One region of the Pseudomonas sp. KH_040 genome, then DNA from elsewhere that is predicted to be linked to it. Evidence: riboswitches for the same ligand, from Rfam matches in the RefSeq annotation. Region 1 holds a riboswitch; each other region holds the start of a gene.
What was found. Region 1 has a riboswitch for cobalamin ahead of AC3IUF_RS13080 (CbtB domain-containing protein). Riboswitches for the same ligand answer to the same signal wherever they lie in the genome.

Region 1 (4,305 bases):
CTGATCCGGGAACGCGGCGAAAGTGCCGGCAGCGACGGCCGGGCTGTCGACCACAGTGATCACCGCGTCAACGGTGCAGGCGCTGCGGATTTCCGGCCACTGGAAGGCTTGCACCAGCGGTTTTGGCAGGGCCAGGCCCGAGGTTTCGATAAGGATGTGGTCGAGATCGCCGCGACGGGCAACCAGTTCGCGCATCACCGGGAAGAATTCTTCCTGAACGGTGCAGCACAGGCAGCCGTTGGCCAGCTCGTAAACGCGGCCGGTGGCTTCTTCTTCGGTGCAACCGATGGTGCATTGCTTGAGGATTTCACCGTCAATGCCCAACTCGCCAAACTCGTTGACGATCACCGCGATACGACGGCCCTGAGCGTTGTCGAGCATGTGCCGCAGCAGCGTGGTTTTGCCCGAACCGAGGAAGCCGGTGACGATGGTGACGGGGAGTTTGGCCAGTGTTTTCATCGGTATGCCCTTTGGCAAGCGGCGGGCATACGGGACGAGAACCGGCAACGCGCGTGCGTGCCCGGAGAGTTCGCCACCGGATCACCCCGCCCGGTTGAATTGAGAATCTGTGACGAGGCAGGTCTCCTGGCTGACGGCGTTCAGGCGCTGGGCCTGGCGTTTGCTGCGCCTTCCCGCGGGCTCATCAGTTGAGCTGGCAGTGGCGTGGCAGCGAACATCACCGTTCACAGTTGCGGGGGCAGCCGCGGCATTGACCGCGTTCCCTTCTTAGCTTCGGCAACGGCCGAAGAACCTCGAAGGCGCAAGGCTACGCATCGTCTAAGGGTGGGTCAATGGGCGTTGAGATTTGGTTTTGGGGGCATATCCGTTGCTGCGGGTGCTGCCGCTGGCGGTTTCGCTCTTACAGCGAGTCCCTTTTTCAAACGCCAAAAAGGAACCAAAAGGCTTTGCCCCGGCGTACGGCACTTCGCTGAGGCTCAGTGTTCCCTCGCTACGGTGTCCATCCGGGGGCATCGCCTACGGTTTGCTTCGCTGCACCTCCTCTCGATGTGTTCGACTTCGTCGAACGGCGCTGCGCGCCTAACCCCCGGATGAACACCTTCGCTCGGCCTGCCGAAGGGGCAAAAGATCAAAAGCCAAAGCCAAAGCCAAAGCCAAAGCCAAAGCCAAAGCCAGATCAAGAGCCCCTCACCCTAGCCCTCTCCCGGAGGGAGAGGGGACTGACCGAGTGGTTTGGTAGGGTTACGCCGACGTGAGATATCGCGTTGAACTCAAGCTTTGAAAAGCACATAAATCGGCTTCCTCTACCTCGGGAGATTGGACTGATCGAGGCGTTTGGGGGAGGTACGCCGACGTGCGATACCGCGTTGAACTCAGATTTTGAAAGGCCCAAAAATCGGCTCCCTCTCCCTCGGGAGAGGGCTGGGGTGAGGGGCGAATCCACCACAAATCCAAAGCCGAACACGCTGTGCTCCTCACCACTCAATAGGCCGAGTGTCAGCTCGCCTGCTCTTGATCTTGATCCACGGGCGACGTCGGAAGGCTGAGTGGAGGGATTGATCCGGGCGTGGGAGCGCAGCGACCGTTTGGCGCAGCCAAACACAGCGGGAGTAGGTGCAGCGAAGCAAACCGGAGACGCTGCGCCCGGATCGATCCCGGAGCGAAGGAACCCCGAGCCCCAGCGAGCGGGCCGCACGTAGGAGCAAGCCTTTTTGGTTACTTTTTTCTGGGCCGGCACTCCGGGCGTCTGGAAAAAGTGACCCGCCGTAAGGGCGGAACCCTAATCAGCAACACCCGCAGCAACGGATATACACCCAAAAATTGACCAAAACCCCACCCCCATGCTCTCCTACACAACTTGTTACGGGTGCCCTTCACAGGGTGAAACGGGAAACCGGTGAATCATGTGCTTTACTCAAGCCCATGTCAGTCCGGTGCTGCCCCCGCAACGGTAAGCGAGCGAAGCGTCAAAACCACTGTGTCAGCAAGGCATGGGAAGGTGACGCTTGCAGGTCGGCCTGACGCCAACCCCTCGTGAGCCCGGAGACCGGCCCGCAACACACAGCCCGCATTTTGTGCGTCGCTGAACATAACAAACCCGCGGTGGGCGGGCGCTGTTCGAACCTCTGCGAGCCCGACCCGCAGGGGTTTTCATGCGCTCGATTCACCCACTGACACTCCAGAGGGAAGCGCCATGTCGATCATCAGCAGCACCGGCAGCAACACGGACAAAATCGTCAGCACCACCACCCTGAGCCAACGCCTGAGCGCTGCGATCTTCGCGTCGATCCTCGGCGCCAGCCTGGTCTACTTCGCCGGTTTCTCGCACATCGAGGCGGTGCACAACGCCGCTCACGATACCCGTCACAGCGCCGCGTTCCCGTGCCACTGAGACCTGCCGACATGATCAAGCGTATTGCGCAAACCGCAGGTTTCACCGGCCTGCTGGCCGCCCTGCTCCTCACTCTGCTGCAAAGCTTCTGGGTTTCACCGCTGATTATTCAGGCTGAAACCTACGAGAAAGCCGAGCCGGTGGCTGTTCATGAACACGCCGAAGGCGCCACGGCCGGCCACACCCACGATGCCGAAGCCTGGGAGCCGGAAGACGGCTGGCAGCGCGTGGTATCGACCACAGGCGGCAATCTGGTGGTGGCTGTCGGTTTCGCCCTGATGCTCGCGGGCCTCTACACCCTGCGCGCGCCGACCAAAACCTCGCAAGGCCTGCTCTGGGGTCTGGCCGGTTACGCGACCTTCGTCCTCGCGCCAACCCTGGGCCTGCCGCCCGAGTTGCCGGGCACCGCTGCCGCTGATCTGGCCTCACGACAAATGTGGTGGATCGGCACGGCCGCTTCGACCGCTGTCGGCCTGTCGCTGATCGTGTTCAGCCGTCACTGGCTGATGAAGATCCTTGGTGTGGCCATCCTCGCCGTGCCGCACGTGATCGGCGCGCCGCAGCCGCAAGTGCATTCGATGCTCGCGCCGGAAGCACTGGAAGCCCAGTTCAAAATCGCTTCGCAGCTAACCAACGTAGTGTTCTGGCTGGCCTTGGGCCTGATCAGCGCCTGGTTGTTCCGCCGCAAAAGCGATGGTCAATACCACGCATGACCGATGACAGCGCAGTGCCGACCTTCGTGATCGGCCTGGGCTGCCAGCGCGGCTGCCCGGCCAGCACGCTGCGCGCATTGCTTGACCAAGCCTTACAGGCACACCGAATCGAGCTGCAAGCGGTCAAAGCGTTGGCCAGCATCGACTTGAAGCGCGACGAGCCAGGGCTGCAAGAACTTGCCGCGCAACTGGCCCTGCCCTTGCTGTACTTCAGCAGCGAGGAATTGGCCACTTATCAGCAACGACTCAGTCACCATTCGCAAATCGCCTTCGAACGCACCGGTTGCTACGGCGTCGCCGAAAGTGCGGCACTGGCCCTCGCCGAACAGTTGATTCAGGCACCGGCAAAACTGCTGATTTCCCGGCAGAAATACGCCCAGGCCACGTTGGCATTGGCCGGCGCGGCGTAAAATCCCGATAATCCCCGCCATTGATCATGAGCAATCTTCATCTGAAGCGTTGTTGCACCTCTTTTCCAAGGATTTAACGATGACTGTCTACTTCATCGGCGCCGGCCCCGGCGACCCGGAATTGATCACCGTCAAAGGCCAGCGGCTGATCCGCAGTTGCCCGGTGATTATCTATGCAGGTTCGTTGGTGCCGGCAGCGGTGCTCGACGGCCATCAAGCCGAGACGGTGGTCAACAGCGCTGAGCTGCACCTCGAACAGATCATCGGACTGATCAAAACCGCGCATGCCAACGGCCAGGATGTGGCGCGGGTGCATTCCGGCGATCCGAGTCTGTATGGCGCGATTGGTGAGCAGATTCGTTATCTGCGTGAGCTGGATATTCCGTTTGAGATCATTCCCGGGGTGACCGCGACCGCTGCGTGTGCGGCGTTGCTTGGCGCGGAACTGACACTGCCGGACGTGTCGCAGAGCGTGATTCTGACCCGCTACGCCGATAAAACCGCCATGCCGGCCGGTGAGGAATTGGGCAGCCTGGCGCAGCACGGCGCAACCATGGCGATTCATCTGGGGGTCAACCATCTGGAGAAGATTCTGGCGGAGCTGTTGCCTCATTACGGCGCAGACTGCCCGATTGCGGTGATCCACCGGGCGACGTGGCCGGATCAGGATTGGGTGGTGGGGACGCTGGCGGATATTGCCGGGAAGGTTGAGGCCAAAGGGTTTCGGCGTACGGCGTTGATTCTGGTGGGACGCGTGTTGGGCAGTGAGGTTTTTAGCGAGTCATCGTTGTATCGCGCCGGGCATGCTCACCTCTATCGCCCATGAAGCCTG
Region 2 (4,305 bases), 200 kb from region 1:
GACCAGAACAACTCAGAACACTGTTCATCGCGCGGACCTGCGGCCAACCAGAATCAAGGCGAACACCGGCGCACCGACCAGCGCGGTAATCACCCCGACCGGAATCACCTGACCCTTGATCAGCGTGCGCGACAGCACATCAGCAGCAATCAAAAACACCGCACCGCCCAAGGCACTGGCCGGCAGCAATCGCGCATGACCCGTACCGAGCAACAGCCGCGCGGCGTGGGGAATCACCAGCCCGACAAAGCCGATTGAACCGACAATCGACACCATCACCGCCGTCACCAGCGCCGCACAACCAATCAGCAAAATCTGCACCCGTCGCACCGGAATACCGAGGGATGCCGCCGAATCCGCGCCAAAGGTAAACGCATCCAGCGCCCGCCGATGCCACAGGCACACGACCAGTCCCAGCACGGCAACCGGCACTGCCAGCCATACCGATGGCCAGCGCACGCCACCGAGATTGCCCAGCAGCCAGAACATGATGCCGCGCGCCTGTTCGGAGCTGGCCGAACGAGTAATCAGAAACGCCGTCAGGGCATTGAATAACTGCGAACCGGCGATCCCGGCAAGAATGATCTGCCCGGTGCCGCTGGCCGAACCGCTGACTCGCGCCAGCAGAATCACCAGCACGAACGCCGTGACCGCGCCGGCGAAGGCACCGACTGACAATGAGATCATCCCCGCGCCAACGCCAAGCAGCGCGACCATCACCGCCCCGGTCGAGGCGCCGGCAGAAATCCCCAGCAAGTAGGGATCGGCCAGCGGATTACGCAGCAGCGACTGCAAAATCACCCCGCACGTCGCCAGACCGGCACCGCACGCGGCTGCGACCAGTGCGCGGGTCAGGCGGTAGTTCCAGACGATGCCTTCATCGATAGGATCCAGCGCGTATCCGGCGCCCCACAATTTGTTCGCCAGCACTTGCACGACCACACCCGGTTCAATCGAGGTTTCACCGATGGCCACGCCCGCAACCACTGCAATCAACAGCGTCGCCAGGGCCAGCAACGTACGGATCAGGCTGGCACTCATTGCGACAGGTCATAGCCGTTGATGGCCGTGGCCAGTTGCTCGATGCCGTCGAACATGCGCAAGCTCGCCTGCATGGCCATGGCGTCGAGAATGATGATGCGGTTGTGTTTCACCGCGTCCATGTTGCGTGTCACCGGATCGCTGCGCAGGAAGGCGAGTTTCTTTTCATAGTCGTCAGCGGGGAAGCGTCGACGATCCATGCGCGCGATCACGAGGAAGGTCGGATTGGCTTTGGCGATGGTTTCCCAGCCGACCGTTGGCCACTCTTCATCGGACGCCACCACGTTGCGCACGCCGAGGGTGCTGAGCATGAAATCGGGAATGCCTTTGTGTCCGGCCACAAATGGCTCGATGTCCATTTGTGCACTGGAGAACCACACCAGCGCGCTGGCATCCTTCAGTTGTTTACCTTGGGCGGTGGCAATCGACTTGGCGAGGCTGGCCTTGAGTTCGTCGTTGAGCCGCTGGCCACGCTCCTGCACATCAAAGATTTGCGCCAGTTGGCTCACGCTTTTGTAAATCGTCTCGATGCGAAACGGCGCCAGTCGCGTGCCATCGGCGCCGACGAGGTTGTCCTTGGCTTCGCAATCGGAAGGCAGCAGGTAGGTCGGAATCTTCAATTCATGAAATTGCTCACGGGTGCCGACCGCGCCTTGCGGGCCGACCATCCATTCCAGCTCCACGGCGACCAGTTCCGGGCGCTTGCCGATCACCGATTCGAAACTCGGTTCGTTATCGGCCAGACGCTCGATCTTGTCATTCTGTGTCTTGTATTTATTCAGCACGTTGTTGAACCACAACGAGGTGCCGACGACTTTGTCGCCCAGGCCCATGGCGTAGAGCATTTCCGTGCCGGCCTGGCCGATGGTCACGGTGCGCGTCGGTGCGTGTTGGAAATTGAGGGTGCTGCCGCAGTTTTCGATCGTCAGCGGATAGACCGTCGGTGCCGCTTGCGCCATGGCGCCAAGGCTCAGGCCGGTGATGAGGGTGGCGATGCGGGGCAGCAGCATGGGGCAGTCTCCAGGGGAACCGTACGGGGAGCGGGAGAGTACGGATCGGAAACACACCATCGAACGCGGTCAGGGAAACTGCGCAAGGCCGGTCATCAAAAGAAGAAGTACACGGCACGATGTCCTTCCCGGACACCCCGCCGGTTAGTAATCACTGTGCCGGCAGGTCTCCTGACTGATGCGTCATCGCCTGGCTCCGGCCTTCCCGGGATTCACCCAGTGGCAGTCGTGGAGCAGGCTCGGCACCTACAGTTGCGGGGGCAGTTCCGGTCAATGCTGTGCAAGCACCCCGGATTCCCTATTAGTCCCGTTCGGGAACCAGCGGCGGCATGGTAGTCGATCAAGCCGCTGAAGGGGAGACGAATCTGTCGTGGCGAGGATTAGTGCTGGCTCATCAAACCGTGCAAGACGCCTAAACGCAGGCCCGGTTCGGAGGGCAGCATTTGCGCGATGCCGAACACTTTGAACGCCGCCAGCATCAACACCAGACCGCCGGGCAGAATGCTCTGGCGATGGGGTTGCAGGCCGGCGAGCTTGAGCTGTTGCACGTTGTTCACTTTCAGCAGAAGTAACGACAGGCGCAGCAGTCCGCCGTAGGTGATGCCGTCCTGGCCGAAGTCGTTGAGGCGATTGGCCTTGAGCACTTTGGCCAGCATGCGCGCAGTGCCGGAAGAGCCGATGGTCTGCTGCCAGCCTTGCGCGCGATAGCGCTTGGCGACGTGTTCAAACTGCAGGATGGCGAAGCGTTCGGCCTCCTGTAGCGCGCCGGCGGACACATCGCCGCCGCGAAAGAATCGCGTGCTCAAGGTGCCGCTGCCGATGGCGATGCTTTCGGTTAACAAGGGTTGTGAGCCCTGGCCGAGGATCAGCTCGGTGGAGCCTCCGCCGATGTCGACCACCAGGCGCAGGTCGTCGGCGCTGGGCAAGGCGTGAGTTACGCCGGCGTAGACCAGCCGCGCCTCTTCATGGCCGCAAATGACGTCGATGGGAAAGCCCAGATGCCGCTCGGCACTGGCCAGAAACAGCTGCGCGTTATCCGCTTCACGCACCGCACTGGTCGCCACCGCACGCACCCGGCCGGCCTCGAAACCGCGCAGTTTCTTGCCGAATCGCGCCAATGCCTGCCAGCCGCGATCCAGTGCCAGTGCGTCCAGCGCACCGCCATCAAAGCCTTCGGCAAGCCGCACCGGTTCACGCAGGGTTTTCACTTCCTGAATCTGCAGGCCCTTTCGACTGCGCACCGACTGGCCGATCATCAGGCGAAAGGCATTCGAACCCAGGTCGATGGCGGCAAACAGCGAGGCGTCGTCTTTCATGGGAATCCTTGCAGAGCATCCGTCGCGAGGCTCAAGACGGTTTGCGAGGATTCTGCCGTGATCTTGATGACATCCTGATGACGGGGCAGGGGCGGTTGAATGAATTTGCGGCTGTCATGACACTGTCATTATCCGGCGTCTATGCTGCGGCCAATACATCGCGTGTTCTTAAAGTTTTTGCTGCCGAATTTGGCAGCTTTTTTTTGCCCGCGATTTGGCAATGCCGCGAACTGATCGTTCCCACGCTCCGCGTGGTAATGCCTCTAGGGACGCTCCGCGTCCAGTGACGCGGAGCGTCACGGGCTGCATTCCCACGCAGGAGCGTGGGAACGATCAGCGTGTGTGTTTGCAATTTTGGTGGATGCTTGGCTAATATACGATCCATATACACATCGTATCGGATTCATATATGGGCATCGTAAAGATTTCAGAGGACATGCACGAGAACCTGCGCATCTCCAGCAATGCGCTCAGCCGCTCGATCAACGCGCAGGCCGAGCACTGGATGCGCATCGGCATGCTCGCCGAACTGCACCCCAACCTCGACCACAGCGCCATTTGCCGCTTGCTGATCCGCGCCGAACAGAACGGCGGGCTGGATCTGCAACAACTGACTCAGGAAGCCGTCAGCGCATGAGAAACCAGATCAAGATCAACACCCCGGCCGACATCGCGCAATCGCGTGCTGCCGGCAAACTCGCCGCCGAGGTACTGGCAATGCTGGTGCCGCACGTCAAGGCCGGCGTCACCACAGATCAGCTCGATCAACTGTGCAACGACTACATCGTCAACGTGCAGAAAGCCGTGCCAGCCAACGTCGGTTATCACGGCTTCCCGAAAACCGTCTGCGCCTCGGTCAACGATGTGGTCTGCCACGGCATCCCGTCGGGCACACCTCTGAAGGATGGCGACATCGTCAACCTCGACATCGCGGTGAT
Region 3 (4,305 bases), 930 kb from region 1:
ATGGCTGTGCACGCCATACCAGCAACGTTCCGGGTACACCGTCACAATCGGCCCCAGATTGCACGGAAACTGGCAGTGCGTGCGTGTCAGCAAGACACCGCCCGGCGTCTCGATATGATCGTGCGCCAGCAAATGCCGGCGCAGGGTTTTCCATAACTGCAAGGCACCGCGCTGGGTGCAGCGCGGGCCGGTGCAGAGGAACACATGGCGCGCATGCTCGGGCACATGCGACCAGTCCGGGTGCGTATCGACGCCGTCGACGGTTTTGATTTCACTCATCAGAAGCGGTACGTGTAGCGTACTTCGGAGGTGAACGGCCGGCCGAGGTTGTCGACGTTGCTCGAACGGCTGGTGACGTAGTCGCGGTCGAAGAGGTTTTCCACCAGCAGACTCACCCGGTGTTGGTGGGCGTTGTCGAGGTAGCGATAAGCGTCGGCGTCGACCACCGAATAATTGCCGTATTCGACTTGCTTCGAGCTTTTGATATCGCGGATGTAACGGATCGCACCGCCAACACCCCACAGGCGATTTTCCGATTCATAACCCACCCGCGAGCGGGCGAAGAAGCTTGGGATGTCGTTGATCGTCACACCGGTACGCGACTCGGTGAGGTTGCGGGTCATGTCCGCTTGCAGGCTCCACTGATCGTTGAGCGCCAGTTTCGCGTCCGCCTCGAAACCGCGCATCTGGATCGTGCCTTCACCGTTGACCCACTGAATGTCATTGAGGGTGATCAGGTCGTCGATCTTGCGTTTGAACAGGGTCACGCTGGCGCTGAATTCGCGATCCAGCAGCAGGCCCTTGTAGTCGACCCCCAGCTCCGTATTGCGGCTTTTTTCCGGTTTCAGGTTGCGGTTACCGATCTCGTCGCCCGGCTCGTTGACGAACAGTTGCTCGGCGTTCGGCAGTTTGTAGGCGCTGCCGTATTGACCGCGCACCGACCAGTTGTCGTTGAGGTCATACAGCGAAGTGAGCATGCCGACCGTGGCGCTGTCGCCACCGCTCATGGCCTCGTGACGCACGCCGATGCTCGGATGCCAGTCGGGCAGGGCGTCGATCTGCGGGCGCAGTTGCGTGTAGAACGCATGGGCTTCGGCCTTGTCGTTGTCGATGATCAGCACGTCGTCCTGGCCCTTGAACCACTGGTTGTCGCTGCCGAACACCAGCACATGGCCGCCGGGCAATTCAGCCTTGCCTTCGGCCTGCACACCCCAGTCGGTGAAGCCCCAATAGTCGTTGTGATTAATGACCTTGGTGCCGCCGCCATTGACGTTGTTGACCCGGGTGTAGCGCGTGTCCCAATCGTTGATATGGCCTTTGACGAAGTAGCTCAGGCGTTCGTTGAGGGTTTGCTCGAAGGTCGCCGTAGCGATTTGCTGCACGCGGTCGTTGGTGGTTTTGTGGTTGTCCACAGGGCGGGCGAAGTCGAGATTGGCGTCGGCGTATTGGTAGAACAGTTCCAGCCGCGCATCATCGCCAAATGACTGAATCGCCTTGCCGCCGAAGGTGGTGACTTCGTAGGCGCGGTTCTTCTCGCTGACGTTTTTCAGGTCGCGGTTGCGATACGGTTGATAGCCGTCGGAAACGTTGTGGCTGACATACGCCAGCAAACCGAGATCGCCGAAACCGTTATTGAAGATGTTCTCGACGCGAGCGTCTTCGGTGGTGCCGCCAAAGCTGTCCACGCCCAGATTCACTTCGCCGGCGGCTTTGCGCGATTGCGGGCTGCGGGTGACGATGTTGATCACGCCGGATACGGCTTGGGTGCCGAACAACAGGCTCTGGCCCCCTTTGAGTACTTCGATGCGTTCGATGGCGTTGGCTGGCAAAGTGTCTAGATAGAGGCCGCCGTACAGGCGATTGTTCAGGCGCACGCCGTCGAGCAGGATCAGCGTGTCATCGTTGCGCCCGCCCAGCAGCGAATAGGTGCCGTAGTCGAACGGGCCATTTTTCGGCGCCACGTACAGGCCGGGAATGAACATCTGCATGACGCGGCTGACATCGGCACTGGGGCCGGCGCGCTCGATCTGTTCGCGGCTGACGATCTCGACCTTGCTGCCGAACTTCGCCATGTCGGCGACCGTGGTCGACTCCACCGACGGTGCGGAAACGATTTGCTGATTGAGTTCCAGTGGTGTGTCGTCGGCCAGTAGCAGCGGGCTGAACAGGCAACCAAGAAACAGGGTTGGAGCAGAAGTGTAGAAAGGTCGAATCATTGTCTTCTCGAAAAGGATCTTCGCAGAAGAGCATGCAAGAGAAGGCATCGCGCACAGCCAATACCGGCCCATGCCCGCCCACCGCAGGATTTTGCCAAACAGCAATTCAGGCCGGTCTCCGGGCTCGCGCGTATCGAGGCTTTCACCTTCCCATGGCCGTCTAACCACAGTGGTGTATCGAAAGCATCACGCGCATACCGTTGCGGGGGCAGCACCGGACTTGTTCGAAAAGAACGTACCGGTTTCCCGTTTCACCCCATGCACGGCGGCATGGGACACCTGAAACTGGGCGGCATCTGAACATTCGAATGACCGTTCGTCAACTTGCCGATACAGGTACTCGACCCGCGAATTACCAACTTTGGAAATAACTACTAAGGTCTATAGCGGTAATCACAACGCAATATCGCGCGGCGTCGACAGGCGTGAGGGATTCGCCACGTACGCTGAACAGGGAGGTTCTCATGCACGGTGCCAGCGGCCATCCTCACGGTGGGCACGCCCCGCATTTCATTCGCAGCGCTTTACTGGTCGCCATGGCCAACACCCTGATGCTCGCAGACGCTCAAGCTGCGTGCGGGCCTCTGGCGGCGGGTGCCTACAACGTCTCGCAAACCTGTTTGCCGGCGGCCGGCGTCGATGCGTCGATCAGCACGCAGTCGGGCACTACCATTACCACTACGGCGGGTTCCTCGTTGAACAGTCGTGGCAACAATGCCAACACCACGCTGACACTCACTGGCACTACGGTAAACAGCACACCCCCAACGGCCGCCAACGCAGTGTTTGCCAATGTCATCGGCACCACCGGCAACGCCAGCCTCAGCGTCAATGGCGGGACCAACACGGTGAATGTCGGCGGCAGTGGCCTGGACGCGCTGGCGATCACCAATGCCAGCGCTGGCTCGTCGACGTTTTCGGTGAGTGCCGGCACCACGCTGAACATCCTCAATACCGTGGTCGGCAATGAACACGATGGCATCGACATCAACGCCAGCGGCGGCGGGGCGATCAACCTGAATCATCAGGGCAATGGCCAGATCACGTTGCTTGGCGGCAACGGCGTCTGGACCAAAGCCACGGGCAGTGGCGAGACCAACGTCAACGTCGGCAGTGGCGTGAATATTCTGGTCAACAACGATGATGCACTCTCGGCCGGTCTTCCGATCATTGACGACACTTTGCCGACTGCCGGCATTGGTAACCACGCCGGCGTGCATACCCGCGCAGTCAATGGCAACACCACACTGATCAACGCGGCGAATGTGCAAAGCATCGGCATGAACGCCTTTGGCTTGTTCACCGAGGGCGGCACAGGCAATACCCGCCTGACCAACAGCGGCAACCTGAGTACCAGCGGCCTCAACGGTTTCGGCATTCGTTCGTTTTCCAGCGTTGGCAGCATCGCCATCGTCAACGACGGCGCCATCACCACCACGGGTGGCGGCGCCCACGGTATCTATGCCAATGACAATGTCGGCGGCAGCGGTTCGATCAGCATCGAGAACAATGCTGCCATTAACGTCGGCAGCACGGCCAATGCCGCCGGTTCGCGGGCGATCTACGTGATCAAGCGCGGTACCGGTGATGTCGCGATCACGGGTAGCGGCAATATCAAAGTACTCGGCGACATCAACACCACCCGGGCCTACGCGATCATTGTCAGTGCCGAAAACAACAATGTGCTGATTGATTACTCGGGCGATCTGTTCGCCAGCGGGTTTGGCGCGGGCGGTATACGGGTCGATTCGACCGGCGGCAATGTTCAGGTCAACTACCGTGGCGATCGCATCGAAACCCTGCACAGCAACGCCAACGGCATCTATGCCTCGACGCAGTCGCCGACGGGCACGGTCAACGTCAATTCCGGCGGCACGATCATCACCCACTCGAACACTGGCTCGGGCGACGGCACGGGCATTGGTGCTTTTGGTATCCAGGCGCTGACGCTGGGCGGCGACGTCGGTGTCGTGTTCAACGGCCCGCTGATCGACGTCAACGGTCAGGGCGCGGCGATTCTGGCCGGCAATGCCTTCAACTCAGGCAGTGGGCTGGGCACATTGAGTGTCAGTAACAGCGGGGAGTTGAT

Region 2: it holds a riboswitch for cobalamin, as region 1 does, so the genes downstream of both, AC3IUF_RS12225 (ABC transporter substrate-binding protein) here and AC3IUF_RS13080 (CbtB domain-containing protein) in region 1, are expected to answer to the same signal.
Region 3: it holds a riboswitch for cobalamin, as region 1 does, so the genes downstream of both, AC3IUF_RS17040 (TonB-dependent receptor plug domain-containing protein) here and AC3IUF_RS13080 (CbtB domain-containing protein) in region 1, are expected to answer to the same signal.

The regions. Positions count from the first base shown of each region.
Region 1 is NZ_CM174487.1:2,900,397-2,904,701, reverse strand. It holds gene cobW (cobalamin biosynthesis protein CobW) at 1-459, opposite strand, end outside; cobalamin riboswitch at 559-770, opposite strand; cobalamin riboswitch at 1,807-2,028, shown strand; gene AC3IUF_RS13080 (CbtB domain-containing protein) at 2,153-2,350, shown strand; gene AC3IUF_RS13075 (CbtA family protein) at 2,362-3,063, shown strand; gene AC3IUF_RS13070 (cobalamin biosynthesis protein) at 3,060-3,473, shown strand; gene cobM (precorrin-4 C(11)-methyltransferase) at 3,553-4,299, shown strand.
Region 2 is NZ_CM174487.1:2,702,111-2,706,415, forward strand. It holds gene AC3IUF_RS12215 (ABC transporter ATP-binding protein) at 1-28, opposite strand, end outside; gene AC3IUF_RS12220 (FecCD family ABC transporter permease) at 25-1,029, opposite strand; gene AC3IUF_RS12225 (ABC transporter substrate-binding protein) at 1,038-2,051, opposite strand; cobalamin riboswitch at 2,196-2,389, opposite strand; gene AC3IUF_RS12230 (Ppx/GppA family phosphatase) at 2,432-3,367, opposite strand; gene AC3IUF_RS12235 (hypothetical protein) at 3,376-3,654, shown strand; gene AC3IUF_RS12240 (ParD-like family protein) at 3,777-4,004, shown strand; gene map (type I methionyl aminopeptidase) at 4,001-4,305, shown strand, end outside.
Region 3 is NZ_CM174487.1:3,827,408-3,831,712, reverse strand. It holds gene AC3IUF_RS17045 ((2Fe-2S) ferredoxin domain-containing protein) at 1-279, opposite strand, end outside; gene AC3IUF_RS17040 (TonB-dependent receptor plug domain-containing protein) at 279-2,216, opposite strand; cobalamin riboswitch at 2,309-2,514, opposite strand; gene AC3IUF_RS17035 (autotransporter outer membrane beta-barrel domain-containing protein) at 2,681-4,305, shown strand, end outside.